DNA from 2 places in the Streptacidiphilus rugosus AM-16 genome. Region 2 is predicted to be linked to the other one. Evidence: predicted binding sites of a transcription regulator. Region 2 holds the regulator's gene; the other holds the start of a gene.
The links. The regulator HspR, encoded in region 2, represses chaperone genes until heat shock. The targets are predictions, from matches to a motif close to TTGAGNNNNNNNNNCTCAA.
Positions count from the first base shown of each region.

Region 1: the regulator HspR is predicted to act here: its motif matches at 8,367-8,385, upstream of lon (endopeptidase La).

Region 1 is NZ_JQMJ01000004.1:6,373,590-6,384,334, forward strand. It holds gene BS83_RS37790 (hypothetical protein) at 1-329, shown strand, start outside; gene BS83_RS37795 (enoyl-CoA hydratase/isomerase family protein) at 428-1,234, opposite strand; gene BS83_RS37800 (polysaccharide deacetylase family protein) at 1,327-2,121, shown strand; gene BS83_RS37805 (YVTN family beta-propeller repeat protein) at 2,121-3,326, shown strand; gene BS83_RS37810 (FtsW/RodA/SpoVE family cell cycle protein) at 3,348-4,778, opposite strand; gene BS83_RS37815 (VOC family protein) at 4,972-5,694, shown strand; gene lon (endopeptidase La) at 5,894-8,344, opposite strand; gene BS83_RS37825 (spermidine synthase family protein) at 8,461-9,171, shown strand; gene BS83_RS37830 (response regulator transcription factor) at 9,382-10,110, shown strand; gene BS83_RS37835 (sensor histidine kinase) at 10,192-10,745, shown strand, end outside.
Region 2 is NZ_JQMJ01000003.1:327,986-338,730, reverse strand. It holds gene BS83_RS04980 (dihydrolipoamide acetyltransferase family protein) at 1-312, shown strand, start outside; gene BS83_RS41425 (M64 family metallopeptidase) at 654-1,778, shown strand; gene BS83_RS41420 (trypsin-like serine peptidase) at 1,905-2,990, shown strand; gene BS83_RS04965 (MFS transporter) at 3,073-4,479, shown strand; gene BS83_RS04960 (maleylpyruvate isomerase family mycothiol-dependent enzyme) at 4,660-5,490, opposite strand; gene BS83_RS04955 (carbon-nitrogen family hydrolase) at 5,609-6,385, shown strand; gene BS83_RS04950 (LysR family transcriptional regulator) at 6,402-7,337, opposite strand; gene BS83_RS04945 (SLAC1 family transporter) at 7,408-8,499, shown strand; gene BS83_RS04940 (heat shock protein transcriptional repressor HspR) at 8,581-9,054, opposite strand; gene dnaJ (molecular chaperone DnaJ) at 9,056-10,234, opposite strand; gene grpE (nucleotide exchange factor GrpE) at 10,323-10,745, opposite strand, start outside.

The DNA.
Region 1 (10,745 bases), on a different contig from region 2:
ACAACATCCTGGTCGGCGACAGCGCGTTCTATCCCCGGCTGGACTTCGACGGCTCGCACGAGATCTTCCACAGCGCGTTCCCGAAGGGCTTCTTCTGGGAGGTGCTGGAGGTCCTCACCCCGCCGCCGGTGGTGACCTTCAAGTGGCGCCACTGGGGCACGTTCGAGGGCGAGTACGCGGGGCACAAGCCGGACGGCAGCGTGATCGAGATGTTCGGCGTCAGCATCGCCAAGGTGAGCGAGGACGTGAAGCTGCTGGAGGTCGAGCACTTCTACGACCCCAACGCCTTCCTGTCCAAGCTCACCGCCGGCTGCCCGATCGCCCACTGACGCGCCCAAGGGGCGCGAGGCTCTGCTTGATCAACTGCGTGCGCGAGCAGAGCCTCGCGCCCCTGAGGTGCAACCACATGTCCGAGCGCCGGTGGCTCTCAGAAGCGGGGAGCGCGGCCTTCCAGGAAGGCGGCGAGGCCCTCGCGGACGTCGGGGGTGACGCGGGAGGCGCGTTCCCAGGGGGCAACCGCCGCCTGGGGGTCCGCGTCGGTGACCGTCGCGTCGACGACGGCCTTGGCCGCGCCCTGGGTCTGGGCGGAGCGGGCGGCGAGTGTCCGGGCGAAGGTCAGCGCGCGGGCGTGCAGCGTGGGCGCGTCCGCCGTCACCTCGTCGACCAGGCCGAAGGTCAGCGCCTGCTCCGCCGTCACCAGTTCGGCCGAATACAGCAGGTACTTCGCCCGCGCCGGACCCAGCAGGCGGGCCAGCCGCGCCGTGGGGACCGCCGGGTAGACGATGCCCAGCCGGGCCGGGGTGATCCCGAACCTCGCGCCCCGCGCGGCGAAGCGCAGGTCGCAGGCCACCGCCAGCTGGCAGCCGCCGCCCACGCAGGGACCGTCCACGACCGCCAGGGTCGGATGCGGGAAGTCCGCGAGCGCGGTCTCCGCCGCGACGTTGGTCGCGTGGTACTCGTCGGCCGCCTCCGGGCTCGCGTAGACGTCGGCCAGCTCAGCGATGTCCGCTCCGGCGCTGAACGCCCCGCCGGAGCCCGTCAGCAGCAGGACCCGGACACCGGGCTCCTCGGCCAGCCGGGTCAGCAGCGGCGGCAGCGCGGCCCACTGCGCCCGGGTCAGCGCGTTGCGCTTCTCGGGCCGGTCGAGGGTGAGCACCGCGACACCGTCCTCGCCCAGGCCGAGCCGGAGGCCGGGAACGCCGTAGTCGAGCTCCTTGCGGTCGCTTGTGAGCACCTGTTCTCCTCGATCGGTCGGACTGCCGCACTCCGATCGTCCGTCAGATGCTCGGCGCGCGGATATGTGACGTTCTGCATATCGTCGGGACAGTGAGCTCCCTGGACCGACGAACCGTGCTGCGCGGCGCCACCCTCGGCGCCGCCGCCTCGCTGCTCGGCGCCTGCGCGAGCGGCGCGACGCCGCACGCGAACCCCGGCCCGAGCCGCAGCGCCGGTGCGGCGACCACCGCCGGTGGGAGCCCGGCCGCCGGCTCCCCGTCAGCCGCTCCGGCGCTCTCCGCCGGGCTCCCCTTCGAGATCCGCAGTGGGCCGACCACCACGCAGCGGCTCGCGCTCACCTTCCACGGCCAGGGCGACCCCGCCGTCGCCCGCAGCCTGCTGGCCGAGGCCGAGCGGGCCGACGCCAGGGTCACCGTGATGGCCGTGGGCAGCTGGCTGGACGCCTACCCCGAGCTGGCGAAGCGCGTCCTCGACGGCGGACACGAGCTCGGCAACCACACGCAGAACCACCGCGCCATCTCCGACCTGCCAGCCGACCAGGCGTACGCCGAGATCGCCCGGTGCGCGCAGCGGCTGCGCGAGCTGACCGGCAGCATCGGCACCTGGTTCCGGCCCTCCCAGGCGCAGGACTGCACCCCCGCCGTCGCCGCCCAGGCGCGCCGCGCCGGGTACGCGCACTGTCTCTCCTACGACGTGGACTCGCTCGACTACCAGGACCCCGGCGCCGCCGCCGTCACCCGGACGGTGCTCGACCAGGCCCGGGCCGGGTCCGTGGTCTCCCTGCACTTCGGGCACGCCGGCACCGTGGCGGCACTGCCCGGAATCCTTGACGGCCTGCACCGGCGCGGACTCCGCGCTGTCACGACCTCGGAGCTGCTGAGCTGATGCGCACTCACCGCCTTGCCACCGCCGCTGCCCTGAGCGCCACCGCGCTGCTGGTCAGCACCGCCTGCTCCACCGGCGGGGCGTCGACCGGGAACGCCGTGGGAAAGCCCGCCGCAAAACCGGCCGCGGGCTCGGCGGCGGCGGGCGCCGCCGAGCAGGCCAAGAGCGGGGACGCGTATCTGCCGGGTATGCCGCCGCCGCTCTCCCCCACCGACGTCTACGCCGCCGACCGGCCGAACGAGCTGTCGCCGGTGGTGAAGAGCTTCCCCTCCCGGGTCTACGTGCCGAACACGCTCAGCAACACGGTCACCGTCATCGACCCCGCCACCTACAAGGTGATCGACACCATTCCGGTCGGCGACCAGCCGCAGCACGTGGTGCCCTCCTGGGACCTGAAGACGCTCTGGGTCAACAACGACCTCGGCAACACCCTCACCCCGATCGACCCGGCCACCGGCAAGGCGGGCGCGACGGTCGACGTGCACGACCCGTACAACCTCTACTTCACGCCGGACGGCAAGTACGCCGTGGTGATGGCCTCCGCCGACCACCAGCTGGTCTTCCGCGACGCGCACACCATGAAGGTCGTGAAGGCGATCCCGTCCCAGTGCGCCGGCGTCAACCACGCGGACTTCTCGCCCGACGGCAAGTACTTCATCGTCTCCTGCGAGTTCTCCGGCGACCTGCTCAAGGTCGACACCGCGAAGATGGAGATCGTCGCGAAGCAGAAGATCCCGATGAACGGCTCGATGCCGCAGGACGTCAAGATCTCCCCGAACGGCAAGGTCTGGTACGTCGCCGACATGGTGGCCAACGGCGTCTGGGAACTGAACGGCGACACCTTCTCGAAGCCGCAGCTGCTGCCGACCGGCGCCGGCGCGCACGGCCTCTACGTCAGCCGTGACTCGAAGGACCTGTACATCTCCAACCGCGGCGAGGGCTCCGTCTCGGTCCTGGACTTCGCGACCGGGCAGCTCGTCCACAAGTGGTGGATCCCCGGCGGCGGCAGCCCGGACATGGGCGGCGTCTCCGCGGACGGCAAGGTGCTCTGGCTCACCGGCCGCTACAACAGCGTCGTCTACGCGATGTCGACGGCCGACGGCAAGCTGCTCGCCAAGATCCCGGTCGGCGACGGCCCGCACGGTCTCTGCGTCTACCCGCAGCCCGGCCGCTACTCGCTCGGGCACACCGGCGTCTTCCGCTGAGGCACAGAGCCGGTCAGCAGGTCAGCCGGACTGCTCCAGCTCGGCGCGGGCGCGGGCGATCTCCTCGGCGGAAATGGTCAGGGTCTCGGCCGGGTCGGGCTTGGGTTCGAGCTCGGCGCGGCCCGAGGCGTCACTGAGCTTGATCAGCAGCGCGACCATCACCCAGTTCGCGACGGTGGAGGAACCACCCTGGGCGAGGAACGGCAGCGCCTTTCCGGTCTGCGGGATCAGTCCGATGACGCCGCCGGTGACGACGAAGACCTGCAGCACGAGCGCGGCCGCGAGGCCCGCCGCCAGCAGCTTGCCGAAGGGGTCGGTGAGCCGGACGGCGGTGCGCAGTCCACGCTGGGCCATGACCAGGTAGAGCACCAGCACGACCATGATCCCTGCGGTGCCGAGCTCCTCGCCGACGGTGGCGAGGATCCAGTCGCTGCGCCCGGCGAAGCCGATCAGCCAGGAGTCGCCACGGCCGAGGCCGGTCCCGAGAAGACCGCCGTGCGCCAGGCTGAACAGCGACTCGGCGAGCTGCGGGGAGGAGCCGAGCGGCGGCTTGCCGGTGACCGGATTGGTCGTGTACGCGGCCATCGGGTCGAGCCAGTTGTTCACGCGGTAGGTGACGTGCGTGACCAGCGTGCCGGCCGCCACCGCGCCGCCGACGGCCATGACCGCACCGAGGACGACCCATCCGGTGCGCTCGGTGGCGACGTACAGCATGATGATGAACGCGCCGAAGAAGATCAGCGAGGTGCCCAGGTCGGACTCGAAGACGAGGACGACGAGGCTGACGGCCCAGACCACGAGGATCGGGCCCATGTTGCGGCCGCGCGGCAGCGCGATGCCCATGAACTTGCGGCCGACCAGTGCGAGCGCGTCGCGGTTGGCCATCAGGTAGCTGGCGAAGAAGACGATGATCGCGAGCTTGGTGAACTCACCCGGCTGGAACGAGAGCGGGCCGAGCCTGATCCAGCGGCGCGCGCCGTAGACGTCGCCGCCGAAGAAGGCCGGGGCGACCAGCGCGATCAGCGAGACGGCCATCAGCAGGTAGGTGTACCGGGACAGCTGCCGGTGGTGCTTGATGAGGACGATCATCCCACCGAAGATCACGATGGCTATGCCGGTCCACATCACCTGGTTCGGAACCGCCGGGGTCGAGTTGTAGACCTTGGCGTAGGAGATGTCGAGCCGGTGGATCATCACCAGGCCGAGACCGGTCAGGACCACCGCGAGCGGCAGGATCAGCGGATCCGCGTACGGCGCCCAGCGCCGCACGATCAGGTGCGAGACCACGGCCATCAGCGAGAGCCCGACCACCTGCAGGACGAAACCGCTGGGGAGCTTGCCGTTCAGGCCCAGCTCCGCGTTCACGTCCGCGAACACGCACACGATGATCGCGAACAGCAGCAGGAACAGCTCCAGGTTCCGCTTCCGCTTCGCCCCCGGTGCCACGTCCACGGCTGCACTCCGCGAGCCACGTGCGCCCATCTTCTGCACCCACCCAACACTTCGCCGACGCTCTGAGAACCGTCGCATTCTCGCAGGTCCCCTGTCCCCCTGGGGAACGCACCTGCGAGCGCTCCGGTTCTGGCCGTTGCCGCTCTGTGACGCAAGCTACGCTCGGGGCCCTGGGCATGGGGAGGGAGCTGGGATGATCCGCTGGGTGTACGCCTTCGTCGACCGGCCGCGGGAGAGCTTCGAGCGGGCCGCGGAGTTCTGGACCGCCGTCACGGACACCGCGCTGAGTCCGCGCCGCGGGGAGGACGGCGAGTTCGCGACGCTGCTGCCCGGCGGGGGCGCGGACGCGTGCGTGAAGCTGCAGGGCGGTGGCGGCCACGGCGCGCACCTCGACTTCCACGTCGACGACGTCCGGGCCTGGGTCGACCACGCGGAGGCGGCGGGCGCGCGGGTGGTCGCGGACCACGGTCGCTGGGCGGTGCTGGCCTCACCGTCGGGCCAGCAGTTCTGCGTGGGGGCGTGGGCGGGCGAGAAGGTCAGGCCGGAGGTGTTCGACGGCACCCGCCTGGACCAGGTCTGCGTCGACATCGCACCGGAGGCGTTCGAGGAGGAGTCGACCTTCTGGGGCACGCTGACCGGCTGGCCGGTGCTGACCGGCTCCCGCTCGGAGTTCCGGGTGGTCAAGCCGCCGGCGGACCTGCCGGTCCGGATCCTGCTGCAGCGCCTGGACGCGCCGCGGGCCACCGGCGCCCACCTGGACTTCGCCTGCGAGGATCGCGAGGCCGCCCGCGCGGCCCACGAGAAGCGGGGAGCGACGTTCGTCGCCGCGTTCTCCCACTGGACCGTGATGCGCGACCCCTCCGGCGGCGTCTACTGCCTCACCGCCCGCGACCCGCACACGGGCGCCCTGAAGTAGTTGCACCTTCAGGGGCGCGAGGAACTGCGCGAGAAACCACCCGAGGCGGATGGCCCTGCCCGTTGAGGACCATCCGCATGCCGGTGGCTTGTCGCGCAGTTCCTCGCGCCCCTGGGAAGTGCAGCTGCCTGTTCACCGTGAGGCGACCCGGCCGCGCGCCAGGGGCGCGCAGTTCCTCGCGCCCCTGGGGTGGTGCACGCTACGCGGCGATCGTCTCCTTACGGAGCTGGACCGCCGGCTCCAGGGCCAGGTCGAGGACCTGGCGGACGTCGGAGACCGCGTGGACGGTGAGGCGGGAGAGGACCTCGGCCGGGACGTCGTCCAGGTCGGCCTCGTTGCGGGAGGGGATCAGGACGGTGGTGATCCCGGCCCGGTCCGCCGCCAGCAGCTTCTGCTTGACGCCGCCGATCGGCAGCACCCTGCCGGTCAGCGAGACCTCGCCCGTCATCGCGACATCCGGCCGCACCTTCCGGCCGGACAGCAGGGAGGCCAGGGCCGTCGTCATCGTGACGCCCGCGCTCGGGCCGTCCTTCGGGACCGCGCCCGCCGGGACGTGGAGGTGGACGCCGCGCTCGCGCAGCGAGGTCACCGGCAGTTCGAGCTCCGCCCCGTGCGACCGCAGGAAGCTGAGCGCGATCTGCGCCGACTCCTTCATGACCTCACCCAGCTGACCGGTCAACTGCAGGCCGCTGCCGCCCGTCTCCGGGTCGTTCAGCGAGGCCTCGACGAAGAGGACGTCGCCGCCCGCGCCGGTGACCGCCAGGCCCGTCGCGACGCCCGGCACCGCGGTCCGCCGCTCCTCCGGCTCCTGCGCGTGCTCCGGGGTGAACCGGGGCCGGCCGATCAGGCCGCGCAGGTCGGACTCGGCGACGGTGCGCGGCAGCTCCGCGCCCTCCTCGCCGAGCTCCTGCTGGGCCGCGACCTTGCGCAGGATCCGCGCGACCGCGCGCTCCAGCGTGCGGACGCCCGCCTCGCGGGTGTACTCGGCCGCGAGCTTGCGCAGTGCGTCCTCCTCGACCACGACCTCGTCGCTGCCCAGGCCGGCCCGCTCCAGCTGGCGCGGGAGCAGGTGGTCGCGGGCGATGACGACCTTCTCGTCCTCGGTGTAGCCGTCCAGGCGCACCAGCTCCATCCGGTCGAGCAGCGGCTCGGGGATGGCCTCCAGCACGTTGGCCGTGGCGAGGAAGACCACGTCGGAGAGGTCGAGCTCGACCTCCAGGTAGTGGTCGCGGAAGGTGTGGTTCTGGGCCGGGTCCAGGACCTCCAGCAGCGCCGCCGCCGGGTCGCCGCGGTAGTCGGAGCCGACCTTGTCGATCTCGTCGAGCAGCACGACCGGGTTCATCGAACCGGCCTCCTTGATCGCCCGCACGATGCGGCCGGGCAGCGCGCCGACGTAGGTGCGCCGGTGGCCCCGGATCTCCGCCTCGTCGCGGACGCCGCCGAGGGCGACGCGGACGAACTCACGTCCCATGGCCCGCGCGACACTCTCGCCCAAGCTGGTCTTTCCGACCCCGGGCGGACCGACCAGGGCGAGCACCGCACCGCCGCGGCGGCCGCCGACCAGGCCGAGACCGCGGTCGGCCCGGCGCTTCCTGACCGCGAGGTACTCGACGATCCGCTCCTTGACGTCGTCCAGACCGAAGTGGTCCGCGTCCAGCACGGCCCGCGCGCCGGCGATGTCGTAGGCGTCCTCGGTCCGCGTGTTCCAGGGGAGCTCCAGGACCGTGTCCAGCCAGGTGCGGATCCAGCTGCCCTCGGGGGACGCGTCCGAGGAGCGCTCCAGCTTGTCGACCTCCTTGAGGGCGGCCTCCTTGACCTTCTCGGGCAGGTCGGCGGCCTCGACGCGGGCGCGGTAGTCCTCCTCCTCGGAGTCCGGCTCGCCGTTGAGGTCGGCCAGCTCCTTCTTCACCGCGTCGAGCTGGCGGCGGAGCAGGAACTCCTTCTGCTGCTTCTCCATGCCCTCCTGGACGTCCTTGCGGATGGTCTCCTGGACCTCCGCCTCGGCCAGGTGGTCCTTCAGCAGCTGCAGCGAGACCTTGAGCCGGGTGATCGGGTCGAGCTCCTCCAGCACCTGGACCTTCTGGGCCACGGTCAGGAAGGGGGCGTACCCGATGTTGTCGGCGAGCTCGGAGACGCCCTCCATCTGGGCGACCCGGTCGACGACCTGCCACGCGCCGCGCTTCTGCAGCCAGGTGGTGGTCAGCGCCTTGTACTCGCGGACGGTCTCGGCGACGGAGCCGGGCAGCGGCGAGGGGACCGGGGTCTCCTCGACCGCGACGGCCTCGACCCAGAGGGCCGCGCCGGGGCCCGTCGTGCCCGCCCCGATCCTGACCCGGCGCACGCCGCGCACCAGCGCGGCAGGGTCGCCGTCGGCGAGACGGCCGACCTGCTCGATCGTGGCCAGCGTGCCGATCGCGCCGTAGGCGCCGTCGACCCGCGGGACGAGCAGCACGCGCGCCTTGCGGGCGTTGGCCACCGTCCTGATGCCGGGGGCGTGCGCCCCCGTCTCCCGGACCGCCGCCTGCGCGGCCTCCACAGCGGCACGGACGTCCTGGTCGGAAAGGTCGAGCGGAACGACCATGCCGGGGAGTACCGCGTCGTCGTCGAGCGGCAGCACCGGCAGGGTGAGCGTTGCGGAAGTCGAAGCCATGATCTCTCCCCTGGCATGCAAGTTGAGTTACCTGCACTAAAGGTTCATGACCCTCGCATTGTTCCCCGGGGGCTGTTCGCTCTGAGCGATCAGCGGCGTCGGGCACGATAGTGCCCATGTCCACCCACCACGAGGGCGCTCGCGACACCGACGCCGACGCCACCCCCGAACTGCTCGACCGGCGCGAAGGCCCCTTCGGCGAGGTCGCGCTGCGGCGCCGCGGCGCGCACTTCGAGATCATCGCCAACGGGACCTTCCTGATGGACACCTCCGACGGCCGGTCGGAGCGCATGCTCATCAGCGCCGCGCTGGACGCGCTGGATTCCCCGCGCGGGGCGCACCTGCTGATCGGGGGGCTCGGCGTGGGCTTCTCGCTCGCCGAGGCCTCGCAGGACCGGCGCCCCGGACGGATCACCGTCGTCGAGCGGGAGGCCGCGATCATCGAATGGCATACGGAGGGTGACGCCCCGTTGGCCCCGTTCGCCGGTACCGGGCACGCGGACCCGCGCACCGAGATCGTCCACGCGGACCTGCTGGAGCACCTGCGCACCACCGAGGTCCGCTACGACGCGCTCTGCCTCGACATCGACAACGGCCCCGACTGGACCGTGACCGAGTCCAACGACTCCCTGTACAGCGAGGCAGGCCTGGACCTGCTCGACCGGACGCTCTCCGACGAGGGGGTGCTGGCGGTGTGGAGCGCGGCGCACTCGAGGGAGTTCGAGTCACGGCTGCGCGCCCGTTTCGCCCGGATCGAAGTGATCGAGGTGCCGGTCCATGTGGAGCGCGGCGCTCCCGATGTCGTGTACCTGTCCTCGCGCGTCTAGGTGACGCACGGTATGGTCTCGGACCGTGCCCACCCCCCGAAGGGTCGGTTTATCCCACGACGGCCTGCCACAGCGGGCCTCCGGTCCGTACGCTGCGATTGCGAGTGAATGGCAGCGGCTCGGTGGGGGCACCGTACGAACCGTACGAACCGGAGGGTCCGATTCAGCCCGGACCCGAGAACGCGAGGCCCTGGGGGCGGTGGCGTGACCGTGACGGATGTACAGCAGCAGACGAACAATGGCCTGGGCAACCAGCGCAGAGTGCTGGTGGTCGAGGACGAACCGACGATCGCCGAGTCGATCGCCGCCCGGCTGGGCGCAGAGGGCTTCCGCGTCGCCGTCTCCCACGACGGCCCGACGGCCGTGGACTGCTTCCAGACCTGGCAGCCCGATCTGGTCGTGCTCGACGTGATGCTGCCCGGCTTCGACGGCCTGGAGGTATGCCGCAGGATCCAGGCACAGCGCCCCGTGCCGGTGCTGATGCTCACCGCGCGTGACGACGAGACGGACCTGCTGGTCGGCCTCGGCGTCGGTGCGGACGACTACATGACCAAGCCCTTCTCGATGCGAGAGCTGGCCGCACGGGTCAACGTGCTGCTCCGCCGGATCGAGCGGGCCCAGCTGGCCGCACGCACCCCGATGGGCGGCACGCTGCGCCTGGGCGATCTTGAGATCGACCACATCCAGCGCCGGGTCAGGGTCTCCGGTGACGACGTCCACCTGACCCCCACCGAGTTCGACCTGCTGGCCTGCCTGGCGCAGCAGCCGCGCGCGGTGCTGACCAGGGAGCAACTGCTCGCCGAGGTCTGGGACTGGACCGACGCCTCGGGCACCCGCACCGTGGACAGCCACGTGAAGGCACTGCGCCGGAAGATCGGCGCGAACTGGATCCGGACCGTCCACGGCGTCGGCTACGCGCTGGAGTCGCCGAACCCGTGAGCCTCCCCGGCCCGTCGGCCCCCGACCGGAGGCCCCGAGCCGGGAGGCTCGACCCGAAAGCCCCCGACCTGTGAGGACCTGGTGAGCAGGAAGGCCCCACACCCACGCACCACCGCGACGCCGCCCCGGGCGTCGCGCTCCGAGCCGCGCCCGGGCCGGGCCGAGCGGTTCTGGGCCGGGATGCGCCCCCTGGACCCGCTGCGCTCGGTCAAGGCCAGGCTGAACGTGCTCGTGCTGACCTCGGTCTGCATCTCCACGCTGATGGTCGTCCTGGCGCTGAACTCCTCCACCCAGATCCGGGTGGTCATGGTCTTCTCGGTGATCGCCTCGCTGCTGATCACCCAGCTGCTGGCGCACGGCATGACCGCGGGGCTGCGCGAGATGACCGCCGCCGCGCGCGCCATGGCCGCCGGCGACTACACCCGCCGCGTGCACACCCGCTCGCTCGACGAGGTCGGCGAGCTGGCCGTGGCCTTCAACACCATGGCCGACGACCTCGCCGCCGCGGACCAGCAGCGGCGCGAGCTGATCGCCAACGTCTCGCACGAGCTGCGCACCCCCATAGCCGCGCTGCGCGCCGTGCTGGAGAACGTCGTGGACGGCGTGGTGGAGCCGAAGCCGGCCACCATGGCCGC
Region 2 (10,745 bases):
ATCGAGGTCGCCCGCGAGGGCAAGACGCCTCCGGCGGCGATGCAGGGCGGCACGGTGACCATCACCAACGTCGGCGTCTTCGGCGTCGACAGCGGCACCCCGATCCTGAACCCCGGCGAAGCCGCGATCCTGGCCTTCGGCCAGGTCCGCGAACTCCCCTGGGTCCACAAGGGCCGCGTGGTCCCGCGCCTGGTGACGACGCTGGCGCTCTCCTTCGACCACCGCATGGTCGACGGCGAGCTCGGCTCCAAGGTCCTCGCGGACACCGCGGCGATCCTGGAACAGCCCAAGCGCCTCATCAGCTGGGGCTGACGCTCCGCGCTGCAAGGTGCGCTTCGCGTCGGCGGGGCTGTTGCACGACCAAAGGGGCGCGAGGCTCTGCTGATGTGCGCCTCCGGCGCGTGGGCGCGACCAGGTTGGTGCGCTTCGCGTCGGCGGGCCAGCGGCGACACCAGAGGGGCGCGAGGAACTGCGGCGACTCCCCACCCCGGGTGGGGAGTCGCCGAGTGGGCAGGGCCATCCGGACAGGGTGGTCGCTCGCGCAGTTCCTCGCGCCCCTGATGGTTGCCCGGGTGCAGTAAGTGGCGCGCTCCTGGGGGTGAAGGGGGCGGGCGGGGGGTATGGCGCCGAGCGACCCGCGGTAGCGATCCGCCGTGTCGCGACGCCTTGCCACCGTTCTGTCCGTACTCGCCGTGCTGCTCGCGGGCTGCACGCCCGCCTCCGCCGCTCCCGCGCGCGCCGCCGTCGTCGGGACGGTGACGCTCGTCGACAACGGGCCGGCCGCCAACCGGATCACCCTGGTGCTCATCGGTGACGGCTACACCGCCGGCGACCTCCCGCGCTTCCGCGCGCAAGCCGCCGCGACCTGGCGGGCGTTGAGCTCGGTCGAGCCGTTTCGGACCTACGCGCCGTTCTTCGACGTCCGGCGCGTCGACCTGGTCTCGCCGGAGTCCGGGCTGGGCCCGGACTCACCGCTCGGCATGCACTTCGGCTGCGGCGGAACGCCGCGGCTGCTCTGCGCGGACGAGGCCGCCGTCTCGCACTACGTCGGGCCGGCCGTGGGGCCGGAGTACGTGATCGCGCTGGCCGACTCCACCGCCTACGGCGGGGCCGGCGGCAGCGGGGTGACCACGCTGTCCGCCGGGGCGAAGGACGCGGGCTCGATCATCCAGCACGAGATGGGCCACACCGTCGGCGGCCTCGGCGACGAGTACGACGCCGCGCCGGGCGGGCAGTCCGACTTCCCCAACCTCTCCACCCAGGACGCCTCCGCGATGACCTCCGCGCACGCGAAGTGGTGGCGCTGGCTCGGCGCGGCGGACCCCAGCGGCGGGGTGGTCGGCGCCTACCGGAGCGCGAACGGGCTCTACCGGCCCACCCAGAACTCGATCATGCGGCGGCTCGGCGGCGTCTACAACCTGCCCTGCCGCGAGGCCGTCATCGAGGCGCTGTACCGCAGGCTGAACTCCATCGACGCCGCCGCCCCCGCGCCCCGGGCGGGACCTGTCGCTCCCGGCCGGACGCTGACCGTGACCCCGCTGCCGCTGGCCGGCGGTCGCCGACTGACCGTCAGATGGACGGTCGGCGGCCGTCCCGCGCCCAGCGCGGCCCTGCGCGACGACGGGCTCGGGCTGGACACCGGCGCGCTCGGTCTCGGGCCGCACTGCCGTGCCTTCGTCCGGGCCACGGTCGTCGACCGGACCGACTGGGTCAGGGACGAGAGGTTCCGTCAGGCGCGCATGCGTGCGAGCGCCGTCTGGCTGGTCGGTTCCTTCTGACCGCTTGCTGCTCCAGAGGGATCACACAAGGTCAAGTTCTGCTAACGGGCGGTGTGACGATCGAGGGCGACAGGCAGTCATATGAGAGTGTGTGCAGACAAGTAGGCGAAGGTAGGGGGACTGTCGGTGGGCGAGCGTAGTCGCGGTCGTGCTCTGGGACTGAAGGCGGCCGTCGGCGGACTCGTGGCGCTGGGCGTGCTGGGAGCGGTCTTCGCACCGTCCGCGCTCGGCGCCAGTTCCGGGGCGTCGGAGCCGGTCGTCGCCTCGCAGTCCAAGGCCGCAGTGGGAGTCGTGGGCGCGGGCGGGGCCGCGGGCGCGTCCGGTGTCGCGGTGCCGGGTACCGGCTCGATGGCGGTCGCGCCGCGGATCGCCGCCACCTCCTCCGCCGACTGGAACGTGGCGGCCGCCACGAAGTTCTGGACCACCGCGCGGCTCGACTCGGCCACCCCCGTCGGCGGCTCGTCCGCGGCGGTCAGGAGCGGCCGGGCCGCGGTGGCCGGCAAGGCGCCGCAGGCGGTCACGGCGAACATGGCCTACTCGTACCACTTCGCCGGCACCCCGACGACGGGCGTCATCTTCTACCGCTCGACCGGGGACCTGACGACGCACTACTGCACCGCCAGCGTGGTCAACAGCGCCCACGGCAACATGATCGTCATGGCCGCGCACTGCAACCCGGGCTCGTGGATGGCCTATGTGCCGGACTACAAGCACGGCCTGTCGGCGGCCAAGCAGCCCTACGGCATCTGGCCGGTGACCAAGGTCTTCAAGGACGCCCACTTCACCAGCTCCTACGGCGCGCCCAGCGACTACGACTACGCCTTCGCCCAGGTCGCCAACAACGCCCAGGGCAAGACCGTGCAGAGTGTCACCGGCGGAAACTGGCTCACCCGCACGTCGAGCTACTACCTCTACGTGACGGTGCTCGGCTACCCGAAGATCACCGCGGACAGCGCCGACTCGGCCATCCGCTGCACGCCGAAGGTACGCACCAGCAAGCTGGCCGGCTACCGGCAGATGGTGACCTACTGCACCGGCTTCTACGGCGGCACCTCCGGCGGTCCGTGGATCACTTACTTCAACGGCAAGAGCGGCTGGATCGTCGGCCTCACCGGCGGCGAGGACGCCGGCGGCCCGAACAGCTGGACCAGCTACAGCCCGATCTTCGACGACCGCATCTTCAGCCTCTTCTCCTACGCGCAGGCCCACTGACCTGCGGCTGAACCGTACGCCCCGGGGTCGGGCGGACCGCGCCGCCGGGACGGATTCGTCCTACCAATAGGATGGGCGCATCATGACAGCCGACCCTGCCGCCGCCCCGGGCGCCGCCGTGCCCACCGTCGCAGCCGCCGAGGGCGTGGCGACGGCCGTCACGGTGCGCCGCGAGCCGCCGGGCGGCCGGGCGGCGTGGACCGCGTGGGGCATCGGGGTCACGGTCTACGTGCTGGCCGTGGTCCACCGCACCAGCCTCGGCGTGGCCGGGCTGGACGCGGCCGCACGGTTCGGGATCAACGCCTCCGCGCTCTCGACCTTCTCCATCCTCCAGGTCCTGGTCTACGCGAGCATGCAGATACCGGTCGGCCTGCTCGTCGACCGCCACGGCCCGCGCCGGATCCTCAGCGCGGGCCTCGTGCTGCTCACGGCCGGGCAGCTCGGCTTCGCGCTGGCCACGTCCTTCACCCCGGCGCTGCTCGCCCGCGGCGTGCTGGGCTGCGGCGACGCGATGACCTTCGTCAGCGTGCTGCGGATCGGCGCACGCTGGTTCCCGGTCTTCCGCAACCCGTTCATCGCGCAGCTGACCGGGTTGGTCGGCACCATGGGCAATCTGGTCAGCACGATGGTGCTCTCCCAGGTCCTGCACAGCGCCGGCTGGACGCCGACCTTCGCCACGACGGCGCTGCTGGGCGTCGGCGTGCTGGCCCTGGTCCTGCTGGCGCTGCGCGAGACGCCGGAGAGCGCGGCGCGCGAACCGCTGTTCGCGCGGCGGCGCGCGGTCGACGCTCCTGACCGGGCCAGGGGCTTCTCGCTGCGCGAGCAGATCCGTGCCGCCTGGAGCGAGCCGGGGACCCGGCTGGGCATGTGGGTGCACTTCACGACGGCGTTCCCCGCGTCCAGCTTTCTGCTGCTCTGGGGCATGCCCTTCCTGATGGAGGGGCAGGGCATGTCCCGTGCGGCCGCCAGCGGGATGCTGAGCCTGGTGATCGTCGCGGGCATGGGCTTCTCGGTGCTGTTCGGCCAGCTGATGTCCCGCCGCCCGGGCCTGCGGACGCCGACGGTCTTCCTGGTGGTGCTGGTGACCGGCGGCGTCTGGGGCCTGGTCCTGGCCTGGCCGGGCGGGCACGTGCCGGTCTGGCTGCTGGTCGCCCTGGTCGTGGTGATGGGCAGCAACGGCCCGGCCTCACTGATCGGCCTCGACTACGCCCGCCCGGTCAACCCGCCGGAGCGGATCGGCACGGCGTCGGGCATCGTCAACATGGGCGGATTCATCGCCGCGGTTCTGGCCCTCTTCCTGATCGGCCTCGTCCTCGACGCGACGACGTCGGGCTCCGCCGCGACGTACACCCCGTCGGCGTTCCGTGCCGCGTTCACCACGCTGTACGCCCCGATGGCCCTGGGCCTCTTCCAGATCCTCCGCCTCCGCCGCGCCGCGCTCCGCCGCGAGAGCCAGCTGATCCCCCAGCCCCGCGCCGCGGGCGCATAAAGGGGCGATAGCAACCACCCGGTGCGGATGGCCCTCCGCGTCGAGGACCATCCGCACGCGGGAGGGGGTACCTCCCGGCCGAAGGCTGGGGGCTTGCCGCGCACGCAGTTGATCAAGCAGAGCCCCGCGCCCCTGAGGCAGTGCAACTGCCCCTTGGCCAAGAGCTGCCGCGCCGTCCTGCTACGGCGTGACCGCGAAGTTGTCCAGGATGCGGCGCGCCAGCGCCTCGTCGCCCTCGGTCTTCACGTCCGCCGCGGACGCCGTGACGCGGCCGCAGGCGAGGCGGGCGTAGGTCTCCCAGTCCGTGGTGACGCGGACCACCGGGGCCAGCGGGACCTGGGCGTCGACGCTGCCGCGGCCGGCCTCGTCCACGTGGACCGTGCGCATGAACTCCTGTGCGCCGTGGACGTCGAAGACCACCGCCGAGCCCGCCGGCGCGCCCGCGAGCTTCGCGACGGCCTTGGGGAGGAGCTCGATCAGGTAGTCGCGGGTGATCGCCGCGGCCGGGGTGTCCAGGCCGCCGGGGGCGTGCAGCGCCCGGCGGACGTCCTGCTCGTGGGTCCAGACGTCGAAGACGCGGGTGCGCAGCAGCTGGTGGTAGGGGACGTCACGGCTGTACGGGCCCATCGGCCAGCGGATGTCGTCCATCGGCTCGTAGCGCGTGTTGGTGCGCAGCGCCCGGCCGCGGCGGATGATGGTGTACTCCAGCTCCGCCGTCATCTCGGGCGCGGTGTGGCAGCGCCGCTTGTCGACCGGCACCTCGCAGTAGCGGCTGAACTCGTCCACCACGTGGCGCAGGTCGCGCGGGAGCGTGTGGATCGGGCGCGGGTCGCCGAGCAGCTCCAGCTCCATGGCGATGACGTGCGAGACGACGTCCCTGACTGACCAGCCGGGGCACTCGGTCGGACGGTTCCACGCGCCCTCGCTCAGCGGGGCGACCAGCTCGGATATGGCCTCGATGGACTGGGTCCAGGCATCGGCGTATGCCTGGACGGTCTGCTTGTCGGTCACGTTCACGACCCCTCGGCGGAGCAGCCAATTGCGCTATGGGCACGTTACGCTGCCTGGTGTTCCCAGGTCGGCGCTTTCCCGTGTTGATCGTAGGGCCCTTGACGAAGCGGGTGGTACCGTGCGCGCCTCTCTTGTCCAGATCGATGTGAACGAGCGGGAGTCCGCCGCCGAACGCCGGGTGCGGATCGCGGAGCTCGTGCGCTCGCTGCGCGGCTCGGATCTGGTGGTCCTGCCCGAGTTGTGGCCGCTCGGCGGCTTCGCCTACGAGGGCTGGCAGGCGGGGGCGGAGACCCTGGACGGACCGACCGCTGACGCCATGTCGGCTGCCGCCCGTGACGCGGGCGTCTGGCTGCACGCCGGTTCGATCGTCGAGCGGGACCCGGAGGGGCCGCTCTACAACACCTCGCTGCTCTTCGCCCCCGACGGCGAACTGCACGCCCTCTACCGGAAGATCCACCGCTTCGGTTTCGACAGCGGCGAGGCCGCGTTGATGGCCGCGGGCGAGGAACTGGCCGTCGTGGACACGCCGTTCGGGCGGATGGGCCTGGCCACCTGCTACGACCTGCGGTTCCCCGAGCTGTTCCGGGCGATGCTGGACCGCGGCGCCGAGCTCTTCGTCGTTCCCGCGGCGTGGCCGGCCCGGCGGACGGCGCACTGGTCGCTGCTGGCCCGGGCGCGGGCCGTGGAGGAGCAGGCGCTGGTCTTCGCCTGCAACAACGCGGGGACGCACGGCGGTGTGGAGCAGGCCGGTCTTAGCGTGGTCGTCGATCCGTGGGGCGAGGTGCTGGGGGAGGCGGGGACCGGGGAGCAGGTGCTCACGGTGGAGTTCGACCCGGCGGTCGTGGCCAGGACCCGCGAGGAGTTCCCGGTGCTGCGGGACCGTCAGAAGTGGTGAGGGGCGGCGCTGGCGGTCAGCCCTGACGGTTCGGCCGCACGCTCCTGATCAGGGAGAGGAGCTCCCGTGCCGGACCCTTGGGCTTGCTGCCCTTGGGCCAGATCGCCCGCAGCGGCCGCTGGAGGGGGAGTTCCTCGACCGGCACGGCCACCAGCCGGCCCGAGGCGAGCTCGTCGGCGACGGCGAGCTCGCTGACCGCGGCCGGTCCCGCGCCGCTGGTGGCCGCGGACTTCAGCGCCGTGGTCGAGGCGAGGGTGAGCAGCGGGGCGGCCAGGCCGCCCGACGCGGCCAGCGCGGCGTCCAGCACCTCGCGGGTGCCGCTCCCCTGTTCGCGCAGGATCAGCGGGGTGGCGGCGACCTCGTCCGCGGTCAGCGGTGCGCGCCTGCGAGCCCAGCGGTGCGTCGGGGAGACGACCAGCACCAGGCGGTCGTGGGCGATGACGACGCCGTCGACGCCGGCGGGCAGCCGGACCCCTTCGACGAAGCCCAGGTCGGCCTCGTCCGCGAGCACCTGCGCGGCGACCTCCGCGGAGTTCGCCGCCCGCAGTGTCACCGCGGTGCCGGGGAGGGCGGCGTGCAGCGCGAGCAGCCAGCCCGGCATCAGGTACTCGGCCACCGTCAGGCTCGCCGAGACCCGGAGCCTGGCGTCGCGCTGCTCGCGCAGGGCGGCGATGCCCGCGTCCAGGCCGCGTGCCGCGGCGACCACCTGCCCGGCCCACTCCGCGACCAGCGCCCCCGCCTCGGTGGGACGCGAGCCGCGCGGGGAGCGGTCCAGCAGGGTGACGCCGATCTGCCGTTCCATGGACGCGATCCTGGCGGAGGCCGCGGGCTGGGTGATGCCGAGAGCGGCGGCCGCCCGGCCCAGGCTGCCCAGCCTGACCACTTCGAGCAGCAGCTCGAGCGCGCCCAGGTCCGGGACGCGCGGGGAGAGGGGAGCCGGGCTCGTACTCATAGACGCAGCTTATGCCCTCATCGCCACGGACTCCCTACCGACCGCTCCGACCTGCGGCGATGGTGGAGATATGGCAACCACCACGCCCAGCGCGCCGCTCACCCGGCGGCTCACCGGCCACCGCTTCGTCGAGGCCGCGGGCCGGTTCGGACCGAACTGGTACGCCGCGGTGATGGGCACGGCGATCATGGCCAACGGCGCCCACGCGCTGCCCGGCGCGGTCGGCCGGGCGCTCGGCGCCTGGGCCGCGCTCTTCTGGGTGCTGGGCTTCGCCGGCCTGCTGACGCTGACCCTCGTCCGGCTGGCCGGACGGCTGCACCACGAGCGGGTCCGGCCGCTGGACGACGCCTCCGTGGCGGTCTTCCTCGGCTGCCCGCCGATGGCGCTGCTCGCCGTCGGCTTCGGCGCGCTGGGCGCGGGCGAGCCGCTGCTCGGCCACCAGCTCGCCCTGGCACTGGACGTGGTGCTGTGGACGGTCGGCACCGGCTACGCGCTCTGGGCGGCCGGAGCGGTGATGTACCGGCTGGCGACCCGCTACGGGACCGCCCGCGCCGACGCCGCGCCGACCTGGCTGCTGCCCGTGGTCGCGCCGATGGTCTCGGCCGCGCTCGGCCCGGCGTTGATCCCGCACCTGCCCGCCGGTCAGGCGCAGCTGACCCTGCTCTACGCCTGCCTGGCCATGTTCGGCATGAGCCTGATCGCGGTCCTGGTGCTGCTGCCCACCCTCTTCGGCCGCCTGGCCCACGAGGGTCCGCTGCCCCCGGCCCTGGTGCCGACTCTCTTCCTGGTGCTGGGCCCGCTCGGGCAGTCGGTGACCGCGGTGACCCAGTTCGCCGCCCACGGTCCGGTCGCGTTCCAGTCCTTCGCACTGCTCTACGGCGTCCCCGTGATCGGCTTCGCCCTGCTCTGGCTGGCCCTGGCCGGCACGGCGACGCTGCGCGGACTGCGGGGCGGCATGCCGTTCGCGATGACCTGGTGGGCCTGGACCTTCCCCGTCGGCACCTGCGTGACCGGCGCGGCCGGCCTCTACGCCCGCACCGGCCTGGTCGCCTTCGCGGTTCTCGCGGTCGTCCTCTACGCGCTGCTGGCCACCGCCTGGCTCGCCGTGACGGCCGGCACCCTGCGGCACCTGCCGCGGTTCACCGCGGTCCGCACGGCCTGAGCAAGCCCGAGGGGCCGTACCCCTGCGGGTACGGCCCCTCGGTGGGAGCTTCCGGCCGGGCGTGCGACGGACGGCAGCGCCTCAGCGGCCGCCGTCCGGGCGGCCCTTGGGGCGCCAGACGACCAGCGCCGAGCTCTGCTGGTACGGCACCAGATCGCGTCGGTAGGAGGCGTGCACCGCCGCGGCCGCGGCCTCCGCCGCGCCCTGGAGCTCGGCGACGCGCGCCTGGAGCGCGGCCACCTGGTTCTCCAGCTCGATGATGCGCTTGATCCCGGCGAGGTTGATGCCCTCCTCCTGGGAGAGCCGCTGGACCTCGCGCAGCTGCTCGATGTCCCGAGCCGAGTAACGCCGGCCCCGGCCCGCGGTGCGGTCGGGGGAGACGAGCCCCAGCCGGTCGTACTGACGCAGCGTCTGCGGGTGCAGCCCGCTCAGCTCCGCCGCGACCGAGATGACGTAGACGGGGCTGTACTCCGTCAGCTGGTAGGTCACCCGCACACCGCGTGGCGCGCCGCCGCCGGCCGCGCCCGCAGCGTTTCCGTCGTTCACGCCGGGCATCTCACGCCTCCTCCGCTGCCTTGAACAGAGCCGCCCGCGGGTCGTCCGCGGCGGTCGCCTCGCGGTACTTCTCCAGGGCCGCCTTGGCCTCGCCCTCCGTCTCCGGGGGGACCGCCACCTCGACCGTCACCAGCAGGTCGCCGCGGGTGCCGTCCTTGCGGACCGCGCCCTTGCCGCGGGCCCGCATGGTCAGGCCGTTGGAGGTGCCCGCCGGGATCTTCATGGAGACCGGCGGACCGCCCAGAGTGGGCACCCTGATCGTGCCGCCGAGCGCCGCCTCGGGGAAGGAGACCGGCACCGTCACCGTCAGGTTGTCGCCGCGCCGGCCGAAGACCGGGTGCGGCTGGACGTGCACGGTGACGTACAGGTCGCCCGGCTGGCCGCCGCGCTCGCCCTGTGCGCCCTTGCCCTTGAGCCGGATGCGCTGGTCCTCGCCGACGCCGGCCGGGATCCGCACCTGCATCGTCCGCGCCGAGGTGGCGCGGCCGCTGCCGTGGCAGACCTCGCAGGGGTCGTCGACCAGCAGGCCGCGGCCCTTGCAGTCGCGGCAGGGCTCGCTGAGCGCGAAGCTGCCCTGGCCCCGGCTGACGTGCCCGGTGCCGACGCAGGTCGGGCAGACCCGCGGGGTCGTGCCGGCCTTGGCGCCGGTGCCCGAACAGGTCTTGCAGGCGGCCTGGCTGGTCATCCGGATCGGGACCGTCGCGCCCTCGACCGCCTCGACGAAGCTGAGGGTGACCTCGGACTCGACGTCCGCGCCACGTCGCGGCTGCGTCGTCGTGCCCCGCCCGCCGCGGCCGAAGAGGCCGCCGAAGACGTCGCCGATCCCGCCGCCGCCACCGCCGCCGAAGGTGCCGCCCTGGCCGCCCCCGCTGCCGCCGAAGAGGTCGCCGAGATCGAAGTTGAAGCCGCCCGCGCCGCCCTGGCCGGTGCGGAAACCGCCGTTGGCGAAGAGCGCGCGCGCCTCGTCGTAGTCCTTGCGGCGCTTCGGGTCCGAGAGGACGTCGTTCGCCTCGGAGATCTCCTTGAAGCGCTCCTCGGCGGCCTTGTCACCCTTGTTGGCGTCGGGGTGGAACTCCCTGGCCAGCTTGCGGTAGGCCTTCTTGATCTCAGCGGTGGAGGCGTCCTTGGGCACGCCCAGGATCTTGTAGTAGTCCTTCTCCACGTAGTCCTTGCCGCTCAAAAGCTCTCCTCCTCACCGCGTTGTCAGACAGTGGCCGGGGCCGGCCGCCGTACTGGCCTCAGCCAGTCGGCGGCCGACCCCTGGCCGGCTACTCGTCCGCGTCACTCTCGCCCTTGGGGGAAGCCGCGGACTTCTCCGACTTCTTCTCGTCCGAGGCGTCCTCGTCCGAGCTGTCCTCGGCCGCGGAGCCGCCCGGCTCCGGCTCGGCCACCGCGACCCGCGCCGGACGGATGATCCGGTCGCCGATCTTGTAGCCGGGCTGCAGGATCTGCACGCAGGTCGTCTCGTCCACGTCCGCCGAGTAGCTGTGCATCAGCGCCTCGTGCAGCTGCGGGTCGAAGGGCTCGCCCTGCTTGCCGAACTGCTGCAGGCCGAGCTTGGCGACGACCGTCTCCAGCGACTCGCCGACCGACTTGAAGCCGCCCGTCAGCTCGTCGTGGTCGCGGGCGCGGCCGATGTCGTCCAGCACCGGGAGCAGGTTCTCCAGGATCGCGGCGACCGCGATCTCCCG